Linked DNA regions of Crateriforma conspicua. The protein of the gene in region 1 interacts with the protein of each later gene in a pairwise test. Links are inferred from orthologs where the notes say so. Each region holds a gene or a part of one and is shown on either strand. Other genes may lie near its edges. The genes, in order: typA and Mal65_RS03685.

Evidence for each region.
Region 2: the proteins of typA (region 1) and Mal65_RS03685 interact in binary tests that used the Escherichia coli proteins (3 or more experiments, as listed by UniProt). The link is inferred for Crateriforma conspicua from one-to-one orthologs.

Annotation. Positions count from the first base shown.
Region 1 is NZ_CP036319.1:4,867,562-4,876,908, reverse strand. What follows is about bases 3,122-6,046. They hold typA (translational GTPase TypA), read left to right. Parts: upstream 3,122-3,633; coding sequence 3,634-5,460; downstream 5,461-6,046. Other genes in these bases: Mal65_RS17720 (hypothetical protein), read right to left, coding at 5,991-6,046; Mal65_RS17725 (hypothetical protein), read left to right, coding at 5,699-5,983. In the rest of the region: Mal65_RS17745 (Na(+)-translocating NADH-quinone reductase subunit C), read right to left, coding at 1-318; Mal65_RS17740 (NADH:ubiquinone reductase (Na(+)-transporting) subunit B), read right to left, coding at 305-1,564; Mal65_RS17735 (Na(+)-translocating NADH-quinone reductase subunit A), read right to left, coding at 1,584-2,927; more of Mal65_RS17720, read right to left, coding at 6,047-6,608; Mal65_RS17715 (aldo/keto reductase), read right to left, coding at 6,771-7,808; Mal65_RS17710 (ribose-phosphate diphosphokinase), read right to left, coding at 7,871-8,821; Mal65_RS17705 (sugar phosphate nucleotidyltransferase), read right to left, coding at 8,814-9,347. UniProt on the Escherichia coli protein: A 50S ribosomal subunit assembly protein with GTPase and nucleotide-independent chaperone activity, required for 50S subunit assembly at low temperatures, may also play a role in translation.
Region 2 is NZ_CP036319.1:1,016,458-1,025,864, reverse strand. What follows is about bases 1,524-4,508. They hold Mal65_RS03685 (class I SAM-dependent methyltransferase), read right to left. Parts: upstream 4,207-4,508; coding sequence 1,840-4,206; downstream 1,524-1,839. Other genes in these bases: Mal65_RS03680 (ThuA domain-containing protein), read left to right, coding at 4,301-4,508; Mal65_RS03690 (Yip1 family protein), read right to left, coding at 1,524-1,575. In the rest of the region: Mal65_RS27430 (DUF4926 domain-containing protein), read right to left, coding at 1-10; more of Mal65_RS03690, read right to left, coding at 859-1,523; more of Mal65_RS03680, read left to right, coding at 4,509-5,293; Mal65_RS03675 (tetratricopeptide repeat protein), read right to left, coding at 5,342-7,234; Mal65_RS03670 (BamB-related PQQ repeat family beta-propellar protein), read right to left, coding at 7,439-8,767; Holliday junction resolvase RuvX, read left to right, coding at 9,093-9,407. UniProt on the Escherichia coli protein: Specifically methylates the guanine in position 2445 (m2G2445) and the guanine in position 2069 (m7G2069) of 23S rRNA. Methylation occurs before assembly of 23S rRNA into 50S subunits.

The DNA.
Region 1 (9,347 bases):
GTCGACCACTTCGCGAGGATCGTACGTTTCCGGATCGATTTCGGTGTTGTAGGAACCGTCTTCCAAGTTGACCAATTTTTCACTGATCCACTCGTACAGTTCTGCCACCTTTTCAGCCGACAGTTGCGACGCGGGCTTTCCGTATTCACCCATCGCCAGACCAGTGGCGTCCAGAATGTTTCGTTGTTGATCCAGTTGCTTGTTCTTTGCCTGGATCGGACGCAGGACGACCGCCGCGGCGCTCACCGCTAGCGAACAGACCACGCAAAGAACCAGGGCAACCAGGATGGTGTTGCCGATCGAATCACGCCGTTGCATAACGAGCCTTTCTGCGAGAGACGTTCCACTGGACGACGAAGTAGTCGATTAGCGGAGCAAACACATTGCCGAACAAGATGGCCAGCATGATGCCTTCGGGGAAAGCCGGATTGATGACCCGAATCAGGACGGTCATGAATCCGATCAGTCCGCCGTAAAACCATTTACCGGTTTCGGTCATCGATGCGCTGACCGGGTCGGTGGCCATGTAGACCAAACCGAACGCCAAGCCGCCGATGACCAGGTGCCAATAGAACGGGACTTCGAACATCGGGTTCGTTTCGCTGCCCACCACATTCAACAACAGCGACGTGGCGACGACACCGCCGATCACGCCGGTCATGATTTTCCAAGATCCGACGCCACAAGCGATCAAGATGCCGGCACCGACCAAACACAACAGGGCGCTGGTTTCGCCGACGCATCCCTGAATGGTGCCGATGAAAGCACTCATCCAAGTGATCGGTTCCTGGGCACCCCAGACATAGTCGACGCTTGCCAGTGAACCGACCGCGTCTTGTTCGGCGATCGCCATTTGGCCCAGGGCGGTCGCGCCGCTGTAGCCATCGACGGCCGTCCAGACTTTGTCACCACTGATTTGGCCGGCGTAGGCGAAGTACAGGAACGCACGGCTGGTCAGGGCGACGTTCAAGAAGTTTCGACCCGTTCCGCCGAAGACCTCCTTGGCCACGATCACGCCGAACGCGATCCCCAGTGCGACCTGCCAAAGCGGAATGGATGCGGGCAGTGTCAGCGGGAACAACAGTCCGGTGACCAAGAAGCCTTCGTTGATTTCGTGTCCACGCAGAACGCTGAACACCAATTCGATGTGGCCACCGACAAACATCGTCACGATGTACATCGGCAAAAAGAAAATCGCACCGAGCACGAAATTGGCCACGTGATCCGATGCGTCATAGCCGAAGCCGATCGCCTGGAACAGTTGGTGGTGCCAATCGTAATCGATGTCGATCCCCGCGGCGGTCATCTTTTCAACCGCTTCGGTGGCCTGGTAACCGACATTCCACATGCCGAACAGGGTCACCGGGACCAACGCAAAGACGACCATGCTCATCATCCGCTTCAGGTCGATGCCGTCGCGAACGTGGGTCAAGCCGTGCGTGGTTTCGCCGGGTGTGTAAAGAAATGTGTCGAGGGCCTCGTAGACCGGGTAGGCCTTCTCCAGAATCGCACCCTTTTCAAAGTAAGGGTGAACCGAATCCAGAGCGTCGCGCAGTGCTTTCATGTTTCTGGGTTTTCCTTGATCAACCTTCCCGTTCGATCGTGGTCAAGTTTTCACGCAACAGGGAACCGTACTCGTATTTGCCGGGACACACGAACGTGCACAACGCCAAGTCTTCTTCGTCCAACTCCAACGCGCCCAACTGTTGCGCTTGGTCGGTGTCGCGGACGATCAGGGCACGCAGCAATTGCGTCGGCAGGATGTCCAGCGGGACGACCTTTTCGTAGGTTCCCAGTGGCACCATCGCCCGCACGCTGCCGCCGGTGGACGTCGTGAAGGGGAATTTCTTGCCCGGCGTCATCGCGGATGCAAAAACGCGTGTCACGCTGTACTTATCAAAACCGGGTTTTTGCCAGCCAAGAAACTCTCGGTCATCGCCTTCGGCCAAGACGGAGACTTGGTTGTGATAGCGGCCCAGGTACTGGTGTGGATCCAACGCGGTGCGTCCGCAAAGCACCGAACCGGAAATCGGCCGGACTTTGACGTCTTCGCATTCGCCGTCGATCAATTCGCTGACGTTGGCGCCCAAACGGGTTTCCAACAATCGCGGCTGCTTGACGACCGGTCCGGCCAACGCGATCACGCGTCGCGGATCCAACGTGCCATTGATCAACAGCGATCCGATCGCCGCGACGTCTTGGTATCCGATGTGCCAAACCGTTTTCGTCGGTCCCACCGGATCCAAGTGATGAATGTGTGTGCCGACCAGCCCCGCCGGGTGGGGGCCGCCGAACGATTCAATTTCGATTTTGGTGTTGGATGACCCGGGGATCTCGGAGTTCGGTGATTTGCACACGAACACCTTCCCATCGGTCAGCTCGGCGATCGCTTCCAAGCCCAGTGAAAACTGGTCCTTGCGGTCGGCCAGCACCACCGCGGGATCGGCCGCCAGCGGGTTGGTGTCGATCGCGGTCACGAAGATCGAATGCGGGGTGGTGCCCGGGGCGGGAACTTTGCCGTAGGGGCGTCCGCGGAAGGCGGTCCACAATCCGGACTGGACCAACACGTCGGTCAGCCCCTGACGGCCCATGCCCGACGGCGTGCCGCCCTTGGCCTGGTCGAATTCGACGCGTTCGTCGCCTTCGACCTGGATCGTCAACGCTTCGAATTTCCGTTTCGCACCGCGGACCACACCGGTCACGCGACCCGAAGCCGGAGCGGTGAAAATCACACCTGGGGTCTTCTTGTCTTCGAACACCGGTTGGCCCGCGCGAACAGTGTCGCCTTCGGCCACCAGCATCGTGGGCTTCATACCGACATAGTCGTCACCCAACAGGGCAACCGACGAAACCGGCGAAGCGACTTCGATGTGCTGTTCCGGGCATCCCGTGATGGGAAGGTCCAAACCCTTTTTGATCGTTACCATCGACTGTTTCAGCCTAGAAAGAATGCTTCACACGAACGCCGGCCCGTGTCGAAGACCGCCTGGTCGTGGCAAAACACGCCGCAGAGACTTTGTGAAAAAAATCACAAAGTAGGTCCAAGTCAACGCCCGCGGTTCTTGCGGGCGTCACTGTGGCAGAATATCGCACAGGCAAGCAAAAGTGACAACGGCATTGGACGCTGCTGTGGACGGTTTTCCCGTGGGCATCCCACAGCGGTCATCGGTGACCGTTGCAACTGGAAAACTTTGCCGCCGCTGCATGCAATGCAACGAGACCTGTCAACGGTAACTGGCGCGCCGCTAACACCCGCTGCACGGGACGTTCGTCTTCCGGTAACCGCCTGCGGATGCTCCGCGATCGGGTCCCACCTTTGAATCAATACGCCTAGCGTTTTTTCCCTGCGCGTTTACGCTGCTGCAGAAATTTTTTTTGCATCGGTTTGCGGTGCCGTTTTTCTGTCAGGTCGCGTTGGCGTTCCGACGGCGGCCGCCCCCAAATCGAGCGAACCCATCGTCACGCGGCATCCCTTAGGTGCATCGTCACGGGATGCCCGATGCCGGCGTCTTCTTTGGAAGTCACTGCTTTGACGTGGCGACCGAAAGAAACGTCGCACGCGGGCCCCGGCGATTGTTTGCCCGGCCGACGAATACGAACTCAATACACCCTTTCCATCAAAGGCATCCGCCCTTGCGTCGCAACGACATCCGAAACGTCGTCATCATCGCCCACGTTGATCACGGAAAGACCACGCTGGTCGATTGCCTGTTGCGTCAAAGCGGCCAGTTTCGCGATGCGGAACTGAAAGGCGAACGCATCCTGGATTCCAATGATTTGGAAAGGGAGCGTGGGATCACCATTTTGTCCAAGAACATCGCGATTCCCTATCGCGACGTCAAAATCAACTTGATCGACACGCCGGGCCACGCGGATTTCGGCGGCGAAGTCGAACGCGTCGTCCAGATGGCCGACGGAGCGTTGGTTTTGGTCGACGCCGCCGAAGGCCCCATGCCGCAAACCCGCTTTGTGCTGGAAAAAGCGTTGCAAGCGGGCGTGCGGCCCATTGTGGTGGTCAACAAGGTCGACCGTCCGGACGGCCGCCCGCACGAGGCGCTGGACGAAGCGCTGGAATTGTTGGCCGAGCTTGGCGGCGAAGACCAGTTGGACAACGCGGCCTACGTTTTTGCTAGTGCGAAAGAGGGATTCGCCACGACCGACCCCGAGACGACGTCTCCCAACATGCAACCGCTGTTGGACTTGCTGGTGGACGCGGTCCCCGGACCTGAGGTGGAAACGGAAGCTCCGCTGCAAATGCTGGTCACCACATTGGACTGGAGCGACTACGTCGGCCGAATCGCGATCGGTCGGATCACCGCCGGCGCCATTCGCAGCGGTCAAAACGTGATGCTGTACCAAAAGGATCAGAAGCGCGTGGCGAAGGTTGGCGGACTGTTCGTGTTCGACAAGCTTGGGCGCACCCCCGCCGAACAAGCGTCGGCTGGAGACGTGATCGCGATCGAAGGTTTGGAGAACGTCGAAATCGGCGACACCATCGCGAATGCCGAAGGCGGCACCGCGCTACCGCGGCTTAGCGTCGACGAACCGACACTTGAGATGATTTTCAGTGTCAACACGTCGCCGTTTTTGGGTCGCGAAGGCAAGTTCGTGACGACGCGTCAGCTGAAAGCACGGCTGGAAAAAGAACTGGAGCGAAACGTCGCGCTGCGGGTCCGTCAGGTCGAAGGCAGCGATAGCTACGCCGTGGCGGGCCGGGGCGTGTTGCACTTGGCCGTTTTGATCGAAACGATGCGACGCGAAGGTTACGAACTGAGCGTCGGAAAGCCGCAGGTGGTCTACAAAGAGATCGACGGAATCAAGCACGAGCCCTACGAAGATTTGCGGGTGGAGGTGCCCACCGAAACGATGGGGCCGGTGATGGAACTGGTGGGTTTGCGTCGCGGAACCTTGGACGTGATGCAACAGCGCGGCGATTTCAGTTTGCTGAGCTTCAAAATCCCCTCGCGTGGTCTGATCGGCTTGCGAACCAAGTTGCTGAACGCCACCCGCGGGACGGCGATCATTCACCACCGGTTTGACAGTTACCAAGTGGTCGAGGGCGAAGTACCGCGTCGCGGAAACGGTGTGTTGATCTCCATGGTCAGTGGCAAAGCGATGCCGTTTGCTTTGTTCGGTTTGCAGGACCGATCCGAATTGTTCGTCGCCCCGGGGACGGAAGTCTATGAGGGCATGATCGTCGGCGAAAACGCTCGCGACAACGACATGACGGTGAACCCGTGCCGTGAGAAAAAATTGACCAACATGCGGGCCAGCGGCAGCGACGAAAATGTGATTTTGAAGCCGCCGCGCGACATGTCGTTGGAAGCCGCGCTGGAATACATCGAAGACGATGAACTGGTGGAAGTCACGCCGGAAAACATTCGGCTTCGCAAGGCTGTGCTGGGCGAAGCGGATCGCCGGCGCATCAAGCGTGCCGGGAAAACCGCGGCCGCTGTCTAAGCCTCGCTAGGCGGCGAAGCTTGTCGGGAATGATCGCACGCCCACCCTGGGGTTTTGTTCATCGGTTTTGCCCGTAACATGCGGATGCAGCGGAGAGTGATCGCCGTCGCGGCCGTGCATCGTCGGGGAATGCCCGAACTGTTCGAAAAATCAGGTATCGACGAGGCCGCGTTTGCCACAGAAGAATACTAGACTGTCGTTAGCAACCTGTTTGTTTGACCCGCATGATTCTTGGACGATGAAACGCTTCGCAATCGCTTTACTTGCTTTCGCATTTGTCTCGGCCGTCGGTTCGTCGGCATTGGCCACTTCACCGACCGGTTGGGACCGCGTCATTGTGCCGACCGGACAGTACCGCCAAACCGTCAAGGCGATGCCGATCGAAAAACGTCCGGGACGACCGTTGCACGTTTACGGCAATACGATTCGCTATCGCCATCAAGCCGCGACCGGACAGTTGCAGGGCAGCCCGCTGCGTCGCATCTTGCTGGGAACCGATCAACTGCGTGGTGCCCGTCGATAGTTTGCGCCTAGCGCCCGCGAGAATTGTCGGTTTGGTTCCGGTATTGCGGATAATAACCGTCGTAATAGGGCGCGACCGGATACGGGCTGTTTCCACCCGCCGGATAGGGATTGCCCGGGCGATCAAAGACGGGCGGTTTGCCGGGGCGGCCCAGTCCGTTGCCCGGACGCTGACCGTTGCCCGGGCGCTGGCCATTGCCCGGACGTTGCCAGCCGGGACCTACAGGGCCGCCACCGTTTCCGGCACCCGGCGGATAGGGGGCGGGATAGCCGTAGCCCAGATTCAGGCCGGCGAACGGTGCACCCCAATTGGCGTACGGCGTGCTGTAAGGCCGATAGGGAAAACGCCATTCGCCGTAAGGTCGAACGGGATCTCCCCAGGTATCGACGTTGTGATAGTTGTCGGCCGACTGGCCATAAGCCAATGTGCTGCGATAGTGGCGATAACCGCTGCTGCGATACGTCGGGTCGATTTCCACCGATGGCATTGCCGTGGGCGCGTACTGGGTGACCCGCTGACCGCTGACGGGGTCATGCGTGTAGGTGCTCGGAAGCGTCAGCCAATCCGTTGCGATGGCCGGTGCGGTCAATAGCATCCATGCGACCACGGGGATCATGTAGCGCATGGACGCCAAGCTAGTTCGCAAAACCAATTGGCGTCGGGAAAATGACAGGAACGCGGCGAATTTGCCAAGTTCTGTCTCCGCGCAATCCGTCCAATCGTCACCAGCGGACACTCCGTCATCGCCCACCGAACCGACGGGCGATGTGGTGAGGACGGCTTGCCGTTACAGTCGTCGCAGCCCGTCTTCGGTCATCGGGTTGGGGATTTCGAAATCGATCTGATCGATCCGCTCCAACGTTTCGGCGTCCAAAATCAGGTCGTCCGCCTCCAGTGATTCTTTCAGCTGTGCGACGGAGGTGGCGCCGACGATCGTGCTGGCGACGAAGTCGTGTTGCTTGCTCCAGGCCAGCGCCAACGCGGTGACACTGACGCCCAAGTCTTCGGCGATTTGGCCCAGGCGTCTGGTGGTTTCCAGTGATCGATCATTGACGAATCGCTGAGCCATCCGCTTCTGCCGGTCACCGCCGTTGGTCAGGTATTCGGTGAACCGTCCGCCGGGCGGGGGCCCATCGTTGTACTTGCCCGTTAGCACGCCGCCGCCCAAAGGCGAATAAGGCAACAGCGAAAGGCCCTCTTTACGAAGCACTTGTGCCAGTTCGCTTTCGCAACGGCGATTGATCAGGCTGAAGTTGTTCTGAACGGTTTGGTAGCGATCCAGTCCATAGGTGTCGGCTTCCCACAGGCTTTTCATCACTCCCCAGCTGGTTTCGTTGCTGCAGCCGATGACTCGGACCTTGCCGCTTTGCCGCAATTCCGTCAACGCCGACAACACTTCGTGATACGGCATGCCGTGGTCGGGCCAGTGGATCTGATACAGATCGATGTAATCGGTTTGCAAACGACGCAGCGAAGCTTCGCAGGCACGGATGATCTGATGCCGGTCGATCGCACAGTGTTCGTTACGGACCGGCGCGGCGAACCAGCCGTGCGCCGGACCGGTGACTTTGGTGGCAACGATCACCGCTTCGCGTGTTTGTCGCTTCAACCAATTGCCAAAGATTTCTTCGGTCTTGCCGACCGTTTCCCGCTTCGGTGGAACGGGATAGATTTCCGCTGCATCAAAGAAATCGATTCCCGCATCGTGTGCGACGTCACAAATTTCGTGGCTAGTCGATTCATCGCACTGGGAACCGAACGTCATTGTGCCCATGCAGATGTCGGACACGACGATACCGCTGCGGCCGAGTCGTCGTCGTTGCATCGTTGGATATCTCTTGGAAGAACCGTTGTCGGAGAAATGGTCACGTGGCGCAAGTTGGTCAATCAGCGTTCGCGGAACAGTTCACTGATTGATTGGTCGTGGTGGATCCGTTTGATGGCTTCGGCAAGCAGCGGGGCCACAGACAGCTGGACCATACCGGGCAATTGTTTTTCCGCAGGAATCGGAATCGTGTCGGTGACGACGACCGAATCGATCGGGGCTTCGCGCAGGCGATGAATCGCCGGACCGCACAGGACGCCGTGGGTGCATGCGATGTGAATTTCTTTGGCGCCCGCGTCGTGCACCAAGCGTGCCGCGCCGCAGATGGAACCGGCGGTGCTGATCATGTCGTCAAACATCAGTGCGATGCGTCCTTCGACGGGACCACCGATGATGGTCGACTGGCGGACTTCCAATGCGCTGCTGCGACGTTTGTCGATGATTCCCAGCGGGCCGCCCAATCGTTTGGCGTGGCCGACGGCACGTTTAATGCTGCCTTCGTCCGGGCTGACCACGACGATTTCGTCTTCGTCCAGCCCGCGGCTAAGGAAGTGATCGTTCAGCACGGGGGCCGCATACAAGTGATCCACCGGGACGTCAAAAAAGCCCTGGATTTGGGCCGCGTGCAAGTCCATCGCCAACACGCGATCGGCACCGGCGCGGGTGATCAAGTTGGCGATCAGCTTGGCCGTGATCGGCACCCGGCCTTCGTCCTTGCGGTCCTGCCGCGCGTAACCGAAGTACGGGATGACCGCGGTGATCCGTTCGGCACTGGCGCGGCGGCAGCAATCGATCATGGTCAAAAGTTCGATCAAATGATCGTTGACCGGTGGACATGTCGGCTGTATCAAGAAAACGTCGCGTCCGCGCACGTCTTCATCTAGCTTGCAAAAATTCTCTCCGTCGGGGAATTGTCCCAACGAGATCTTGGCGGGCTCCAGATGCAGGTGCCGGCACAGTTTTTCAGTCAGCGTCGGGTTCGCCCGACCGCTAAAGATTTTCAGTTCACGCATAACCCATTGATCGCATCGTTTCGTCGACGATCTGCAGCTCCTGTGGATTGTTGATCGAAAGAGCTTCGCACGGCTTCAGCACGGGCAAAGCGTCCACGGCCTTGCCTGATTTCCGCAACAGTGCCGGACAATCCGTCAGGTAGTATTCACCCTGTGCGTTGTCGTTGCTGATCTGTTTCAGCGACGACAGCAAGTCGGGGGTTTGGAACAGGTACGTGCTCATGTTCACTTCGGTGATCGCCAACTGTTCCGGCGTGGCGTCTTTGTGTTCGACGATGCCGATAAAGTTGCCGTCTTCATCACGAACGATGCGACCCAGCCCGGTGGGATCGTCTTTCTTCAACGTACCCATCAGCAACGACGGTTGCGTTTTGGCGAAGTGATCCAGCAGGGTTTTCAAACTGTCGGATTGAATCAGCGGCGAATCGCCCGCCACCACGATGGTCGGGCCGGCTTGCGTCATCAATGCGTCGCGACACATTTGCACCGCGTGACCGGTCCCCAGCTGTTCGGTTTGTTCCACGAA
Region 2 (9,407 bases), 3.8 Mb from region 1 along the record:
CGGCAATCATGACAGTCACTCGGGGTAGGCGGTAACCAATCGTGGTGGATCATCGTCCTCGACGATCCAGACCGTCTGAACCACGCCAGGACGGTACCCGGGCCGACCGACGGTCCCCACCGCTTTGTATTTTATCCAAAACGGGTGGTTTCGGTATCGAACGTTGTGCAGTTTCGAGCAACAGCGAGTAGGTCAGCAGCGAGGTGGTGCCATTCGGCGCGGTCGTAGCCGAGGGAGTGGAACCAGATCGCCTTGGAGCCACCGTCGGGATGCGCAAGATTGAGCAGGTAGTCACGCACCTTTGCGTCTTCCACTACGGCTCGGTCTGCGTCAGGTATCGGCATAAAGTTTTGTGGGCGAACTCTGGATTCTTCATCGGAGTCGGGGAGAATGCCCGTTGGTATTGGCTTCACCAGATTCGCTCCGGGCCGACTTCCCCTCATGTGCTCTGCATTGTATCTGTCCTCCCCAAGTCGAGGGAGCGGCAAGTCACGGGTTCTGCCAAGACTTGGGGCGTGTCGCGTCTAGAGGGGGCGGACGGCTAGGACACGGAAATCCTTCTACATCGTTTGGCGATTCTCCTGGCCTCCAAAATGACGGGAATTGCACCGGTGTAGCAGAGTCGGCGGATTCAGGGGGGCGAGGCCCGGTTCTTTCCGTCCAACGGGTGCCGTTAATACATTGGATCGCCGGGGATCGTATTCGGCTGTCGTGGGCGATTACTGATAATCCACGTCGTCACCGCCGTTTCTCTTGGGAACGCCATGTCTTTTGAGAGCACTGGATGCTGGTGATTGGGCACGACATCCGCTCGGAATCCGATCGTTCGCTGCCGGACCGATCGTGGGGCCGATTCGATTATGCATTCGAAAGCATGGCGACCACGAGGACGAGTCCCAGCAACGGAACGACCACAACGGCCCCGGCCAGGATCAGATTCCCGAATCCTCGCCAAGCGGATCGGAAACCCTGGACTTCGGCGATCGTGTTGCAAAGCAGGACGAATGCCCAGACGCCCAACACCAGTTCGACCAACGCAAACGCCAAGAACGGGATCAACAGCATCGGTTGTGCCTCGAGCCCCGGTGTCTCCTGAGTGAACAAGTCCGAACCGAACAATACGATCTGGGGTATCCACAAAGGCAACGCGGCGATCGACGGAACCGATGCCCAGGCAATGGCCGTTTTGATGTGTTCGCGACTGGCGACGCCTCCGATCCAACTGCCGGAAAAGCGGACCAAATGCGAACCGATCCACAGGCTGAATAACCCCGCCAAGGGGCCGATCAGAATCGCGATTCCAAGGATCGCGGCCAGGGGAAGATCGTCGCCCGCGTTTCGCGTCGACGCCCGATCCAGCGTTTCGCCGACCCCCGCCAGACAAGCCAAAAGCACGACGTGAAGCTTTGGATTGATCGAAACAATCTGACGAACGGTCCGGCGCGGCGATGTCCAAATGGTACGGAAAGGGCGCAGGTCGTCGTCCGTACCAACAAAGCTCACGTTCTCGCCGGACTCTACGCTCAGTGGACTTGGGGTGGCATAGGGATTGGACGCTGGGTCGTCGCTGCGCATCTTGCAAAATTTCCTGTCTGCGGTGGTTGGGACAAACTGCCGGTTCCACGGGACCTGTGTGCATCAAGACTGTCATGCACAGCGTATCGGATCGTCACCGACAAGTCGCGCCGCCAATTGATGCCACTTGGGATCGATTGGGGGAACACGAACAACACAATGCCGTGAGAGCCACCAACAGCGCCGAAGCCGATCAACGATGCAAACGATTCACCGAGCCGATTTCTGTTTCAGTCGTCTTTCCAAGGCTGGCCGGAATCAGGCTTAGCGGACGATGCGCCAGCAGCGATGGATCCGCCGATTCCGATAGTCTTCGGGAACGGTCTGGCGACTGATTTCGATCACGGACTGAACATCCAAAGCATCCTGATCAAATTTGAAACGCCGGAAGTTGGTGGAAAAATAGATCACGCCTCCCGGGCGAACCAGCGGGATCACAGTTTCCAGCAAGGGCAGGGCGTCACGCTGGACATCCCAAACGTTTTCGGTCCGCTTGCTATTGGAAAACGTCGGCGGATCCACCACGACAAGGTCATAACACTGACCGGCAGAATGATTCGCTAAGAACTCCGCCACGTCGGATGTGATCACCCGATGGTTGTCGGATTCGAAACCGTTCAATCGCAGGTTTTCAGTTGCCCAGTCGGTGTAAGTGTTCGACAAATCAACGCTGGTCGTCGACTTGGCTCCACCCGCCGCCGCGTAGACAGAAAACGAACCGGTGTAAGCAAACAGATTCAGGAACCGGGTGCCATCGGCCTGCTGCCGCACCATGTGCCGGGTGACGCGGTGATCCAAAAACAATCCGGTGTCGACATAGTCCGATAAGTTGACCAGGAATTTTAGCCCGTCTTCTTGGACCACAATGCGTCGTCCCTGCACCGCCTGTTTTTCATGTTGGGTGTTCCCACGTTGGCGACGCCGCGACTTCAAAAACGCGTTCTCCGGTGCAACGTCCAGTGTTTTTGCCGCGGTTTCGACCATCAAATCCAGCCAGTTGGCATGCTGTGCGGGATCACGATCGTGCGGACGTTCATACTCGGTGATGTGCAGACAATCTTCGTACCGATCGACAACCAGCGGAATCTCTGGAACGTCTTTTTCGTACAAGCGATAACAAGTGATCCCGCGTTTGGTGGGCCAGCGCCGCAAATGCCGTGCTCGCTTGGCCAAACGACTGGCGAACAGGTCAGCTTGATGGTGGGCCTTTTCAGGCAATTGCCCGAATGCTGCGCCGCCGGACGCGTGCACCAGGGTTTGTGATTCAGATGCATGAATTTCGGGTGTTTTTCGCGTGGGCTTGTTTGATTCGTTCGTTGTCCCGTCCACGTTACCAGCGGACGTCGTGGATGTCGGATCCGAAGTCGGTGGCAAAGCATCGGCGCTGGCCTGGCGGACTTCGACCACCGGTTTGGGGCCGTGGAATTGGAACAACGTGCAGGCGACGTTGCCGTTGTACAACTTGCGTCGACGGTCGGCCTTTCGCCCCAACAATCGCTCCAGCCCCGGGTACGCGGTCAGTACGAAATGCGACCACGTCGGCAACCGCCGAAAGACATCGGGAAACGCTTCGAACAACGCATCCAATTCTCGGGTCACGCGGGCCGATCGGTCGGCGGATGATCGGTGATCGGACTTCGTCGGTCGCGGCATCTGGCCCCCTCGCGAATCCGGGTATCGTGATTCGGAACCCGCCGACGGGTTTCCCTCCGGCGGATGGGTGATCAGACATCCGAATCGACGGCGACTGGTGAATTCGGAAAACGCTTTGGCTTCGAAATGGATGTCCGCTTCGACGCCTGCCCGAACGGCGTTGTCGCGGGCGGCGCGCAGAACTTTTGGATTGATGTCGGTTGCTAGCAGAGTGGGTGACACTGATGGCGTTTGCAGGGTGACCGCGTCGCGACGCAGGTCGCCCCGCAAGTCGTTGGGAATCGCCGGCCAGTCGTCCAGCGCAAACGAACGCATCAAACCCGGTGCAATGCTTCGTGCGATCCAAGTGGCTTCGATCGGAATCGTCCCGGTGCCACAGAACGGATCGCAAAACGGGCGTCCCGATTCCCAGTGGCTAAGCAACACGGTGGCGGCGGCCAATGTTTCTTTCAGCGGTCCACGCGATGGGTCACGCCGGTATCCACGTCGATGCAAACTGGCCCCGGAGGTGTCGATGGTCAGCGTTGCAATGTCTTTGATCAGGCTGACATTGACTTCGTAAGTGGCCGCGGTTTCGACCAGATCGTTGGCTTGGTGGTCACGACGCAGGGCGTCGACGATGGCGCGTTTGACGGTGCGTTGACAGGCCGGAACGCTGGAAAGTTCCGATCGCACCGATCGACCGGTGACGGGAAAACGTCCGTCGACGGGAATCCATTCGCCCCAATTCAGTCCCCGGGTCTTTTCGAACAGCGTGTCAAAATCGGGCGCCGTGAACCGGGCGACGCACAACAGGACGCGATCGGCACAGCGCAGCCAAAGGTTCGCACGAACGACCGTTTCCCAATCACCCTCGAAGATGACTTGGCCATCACCGTCGACTTCCGCTTCAATGCCAAGCGAGTGCAATTCGCGTCGGACGACCGCTTCGAGTCCGAACGAACATGCGGCAATCAAACGCAGGGGTGGGCGATCCAAGGGCTCTCTCGTCAAAATCTCATTGTGTGTCGGCATCAGACACTACAATCGTAGACTTCCCCGTCCGCTTTCCCCACCCGATGACAAAACAACGATGCCCGTTCCCCGCCTGATGTCATGGCCCCGCGTCGCGTTGGCGGCCTTTCTAGTGTGCCTTTCCATCGCTCCGACCACCATTTCGGCCGCCGATGCGGACGATGCCAAGTTGAAGCTGTTGATCATTGACGGCCAGAACAATCACACCGCGTGGCCCAAAACGACGGCCATGATGCGAGACTTCTACGAAGCGTCGGGACGATTCACGGTGGACGTCAACCGCAGCAAGTTCACCTGGAAAGGTGGCAAGTTGTTGGAAGAGTATCCGCTGGACGACGGAAATGAATATCAGGACCTGCCGGAACCGAAGCCCGACCCAGATTTCAAACCGGATTTTGCCGCGTACGACGTCGTGGTCAGTAATTTCGGATGGAAAGCGGCGCCCTGGCCCGAGGAAACCCAGCAGGCCTTGGAAAAGTTCGTTGCCAACGGCGGCGGTTTGGTCATCGTTCATGCGGCCGACAACAGTTTCGGCAATTGGTTGGAATTCAATCGCATGATCGGCTTGGGCGGCTGGGACGGACGCAATGAAAAGTCCGGCCCGTACGTCTATGTCAACGAACAAGGCGACGTCGTTCGAGACATGACACCCGGTGGCGGCGGATCGCACGGCCCCCAGCATGAATATCAAATCGTGGTCCGCGATGCCGACCACCCGATCACGCGAGGCATGCCGCGGGCGTGGTTGCACGTGCAAGACGAGCTATACCAAAAGCTGCGTGGACCGGCCGAAAACATGCACATCTTGGCGACGGCCTACGCGGATCCCAAATACCGTGGAACGGGGCGTCACGAACCGATGATCATGACGATCCACTACGGCGACGGCCGCGTCTTTCACACGCCAATGGGCCATGACGATAAATCTTTCGCTTGCACGGGCTTCATCACCACGATGCTGCGTGGCACTGAATGGGCCGCGACCGGTGACGTGACCCTGACCGATATCCCCGAGGATTTCCCCGGGCCCTACGAATCTCGCAAACGCTGATTCGCCGGCGGTTCGTCTAGAACCGCGATGAACAACGCCCCTGCCGCGCTACGGCGTGGCGGGCGATTCGGGCGATGGTGAATCGGTTGTCTGCGAAGCTTTCAAGGCAGATTCGAATTCATCCAACTGACGCTTCAGTGGCGGAAAGTGCGGCTGGGCGGACACGGCCCGGCGTTGCCACTGCACCGCAGCATCCAGTTCGCCCACGGCAAAATGGCAACGGGCCAGGGTGTCCATCAGCGTCGCCCGCTGGCCCATCAATTCGATGGATCGCTGGCTGCAACGCAATGCCTTGTCAAAATCACCGGTCGTGTTGCTGACCAACCACGCATAGTCATTCAGTGCCTGGGCCAGCAAATCATCGTTCTTTCGCAACATGAATCGGCCTTGGCCGCCACGATCGGCGTCGGCGATTTTGCGTTCATGACCCAGCGTTTCGCGAGCCAGCAACTGACGCACACTGCGTCGGTATTCGTCGTCACCGTCCAAGTGGTACATCGCGATCAACGCGTCGATACGTTGCCGATAACCTTCTTGAAAAGCAACTTCGAACGCGGCACGTGCGGCTTGTGAATCGCCACGCTCTTTCGCCAACAACCCGCGGTGGTAGGCGGCCAAAGCACGCATATCGACCAATGAAATGTCGCGGACGTCCATCCGTTGTTTCAATTCACCATCGATGGCAAGCCGCTGAATCAGCGGCTCCAAGACGTCGATCACCTGTGCGTGCTGGAACAAATCCGAGTGCATTTCGCCCAGCAGTTTCCGAGCCATCGCGCCTTCGATCGCCTCGATTTCAAAGCGGTCGATCACGAAACGGAACTCCCTCTCGGCCCAGCGAAAAAAACCTCGATCCCGCAAGTCCGTGGCAACCTTAATGTGCCTGGCGGCGCGAGTCTTGACCTCCTGAGCCCCCAGCTCACCCCGCTCCGATTCATCCGTTGGTATCGGATTGGTATCCAGCGCCGCCGCCGCGAATTTTTCGGCCAGCGAATCATTCCCCAGCTTGGTGTGCGCTTCGGCTACGCCATAAAGCAACACTGGATCTTTGTCGAACAGACTGGGATGCATCCGGTGCAATTCGAACACCAATGAATCCAAATCATGTTCGAGCGCCCAGGTACAAGCATCGGTCAGTTCGTTAGGCACCGGAGACACCAGGTCCAAGTTCGCCGTCGCCAATCGCAAAGCATCTTCGACATGCCCCTGCTGGGCGGCGCCGGCGGACAAGACACGCACAAAACGCAGCAACAGATCCGAATCCAATTGATGGTCGGCGTGTCGATCGAGCTGGCGGCGATGTACCGCCAATAAATCCATCCATCGCTGCCGTGCGAATTGATTGTCGGCTAAGTCCGACGCATGAAGCCGCAACCATTGGCTGGCGACTCGGTCGGACTGCCCGATCGTGTCCAAGATGGTCTTGGCACGTTTGCGCTGGGTCGTCTGATTCATTGGCGTCGGCTGTTCCATCAACGCGATGGCGGCAAACAGACTGAGCCGCGGATCGGTTTCAAAGCGGGCCAGGCGGGCCAGGGCTGCGGTCGCCATTTCATCCGGCAGGTCCGCCAAGCGTTCGATACGCGACTGTCGGTCGTTGATCGCCAAACTGCCATAACCGGTCAACGTCTTGCGCACCGCTTCCGGATCCAAGGGGCCCGACCAACGTATGGACCGGCTGGCGATCAGACGTCGAACCGACATGGCGATCTGGTTGTCCGGATGATCGCTGGCTTGTTGAAGCTGATCGAGTGCTTCCAAACCATATCGCTGAAGCGCCGCTTTGGCTCTCTCGCGACTGACGTAATTGGGGTGCCCCAACTTTTCAATCAATTGGGCGATCGTCTGACGGACCGGCGCGTCGCGGTCGGCCATTTGTGCACCGGAGAAGTCGCCGGACCCGTTGCCGCCGGTCTGCGCCAAACACGGCACGGCGTTCATTGATACCCATCCGATCAACAGCGACGCGGAAAAGGCCCGACACCGACAAACACATCGATCCAAACGCGATCGCATGCGGTGGCGGTCAACAGACGGATCGTCACATCGGCGGATCGAGGGATCGCTGGAATGAGCGTACAAAAACGGCTTCATAAAATTGTTCAACGTTGTCGGATTCCGACGGACGATCGTTCGCCAGCCCTGTCAATCTTCGGTTGTCGACAGCGACGGGTCAAACGTGGATAGATCGAACACGGCCAGCCGTTCTTCGTCCTTCAAAACCAAACGGTTCCCCCGGATCGCGGGCGTGCAGTAACTGGGGTCGGTCATCAGCGGCTGATCCGTGAATGCCAGCACGTCCACACCGTCGCGACGAACTGCCAGGCTGGCCAAATGCCCGCGTTCACCGATGGCAAGAATGATGTCGTCGCCGACACGCACCGGTTGGCCACGCCGCAGGATCGATTTGTATTCCCACACCAGTGCGCCATCGGCGGGGGCAATCATCCGCAGCGAAGCGCCGCCCTGACCGGCCGCAGTGAACCCAATGACGTGGTCCTTCCAAGTCACCAAGCGGTTGAATTGGCTGTCCAAAACCCGCCGGTCTTTCCAAACTCGCTCGTGGCCCCGATCGGGCAGTATCCGCACGGCCAGCGCACCGGGGCCCGGACCGGTGACCGCCAAAACGATGTCGTCAATCACGACCGGTGAAACGGCGTTGTAGGACAGCGGCGCGCGTCCAAAGTGCTGGATTTCCCAATCCACCGAACCATCGGTCGGATCCAGCGACAACAAGCCTTCGGCCGTGATCACCAGCAAATGATCGTTGCCATGCACGCGGGTCATGACGGGAATCGTGTACGCGGCGGCATGATCGGTGGCCGTCCAAATGGTTTCACCGGTGGCGCGATTCAACGCAATGATTCCCGCGTCGGTATCCACGCCGCCCAACGACAGAAACACACGATCTTGGGTCACCAACGGACTGGCGCCGGCGGGAAAGATCCCCGGGGTCACCTGGTACTCTTGATACAAATCACGGTGCCAAATCCGACGACCGTCGCGCCAATCGATCGCCGACAACTGGCCTTGGCCGTGATGCACGAACACCGCATCGCCGGCAACGACGGGTGTGCTGTAGGGCCCGTCGCTGTATTCGTAATCACATACCGCGGAGGTCGGTATCTGGTCTTCCCAAATCAGATCACCGGATTCCAAGTCGAAACAGACGGTCCGTTCGCTGTCATCGACACGGTGGTTGGCGATCACCCGGTCGCCGACGATCACCGGCGATCCATACCCGGTCCCCATCGGCTGCTGCCACAACAGCGGCGGGCCTTCCGGCGGCCATGTCAGATCGACGCCTTCATCGGCCAAGCGGTTCCGCGCCGCCGACGCCGCGGCCGGATCAACGGGCGACGCCTGGGTCGGTTCCTGTGCCGCGAAACCTTCAAAAGTACCCTCCGGTTCGCTCGACGAGTGACACCCCGGCAAAAACAACAGGCAGCAACCGACAAGCGATATCCGCCGCATGCATCTGGCAAAACGATCGACCGCGAACCCAGACATACACGCACAGCCGCGAAAGGATTTGAATTTCAAACGGAACGAGCAACGGCGCCGATTCGACCGAAGTCGCGAACGGCCCGGGCACCGATTCTAAACATCGGCCAAGCCGACGAAACCACGCCCGCATGGCGATTTCTCTGGCGACAAACGCCATGGCACCCCACGGCCGATGATCTGCCGCGCCCGCCCTCGCCAATGGTTGGCCGAAGATGCCCACCGCCTTACAGTGAGACAACGGTCGCTGATCGACCACTTCCTGGCTTCTGTTCGCACAAACGACGAATCTGCACTGGTGATTCCTTCCTTTCCCGAGTCTGGGCGTATCGCGGCGATTGATTATGGGACCGTTCGAATCGGCGTCGCCATTTGTGACCCGGATCGCATCCTGGCCAGCCCCTTCGAAGTCGTCACGACATCCGCGCTGGTCAAAGATCCCGACTACTTCGCACGCATGGCAAAGGAAAATCGCGTCACCGCGCTGATCGTCGGGTTGCCGGTGCACTGCGACGGTGGGGAAAGCCAGAAGAGCGCCGAAGCACGCGAATTTGCCAAATCGCTGAGGGACCAAACCGGTCTGCCCGTACGCATGTTCGATGAACGGTTC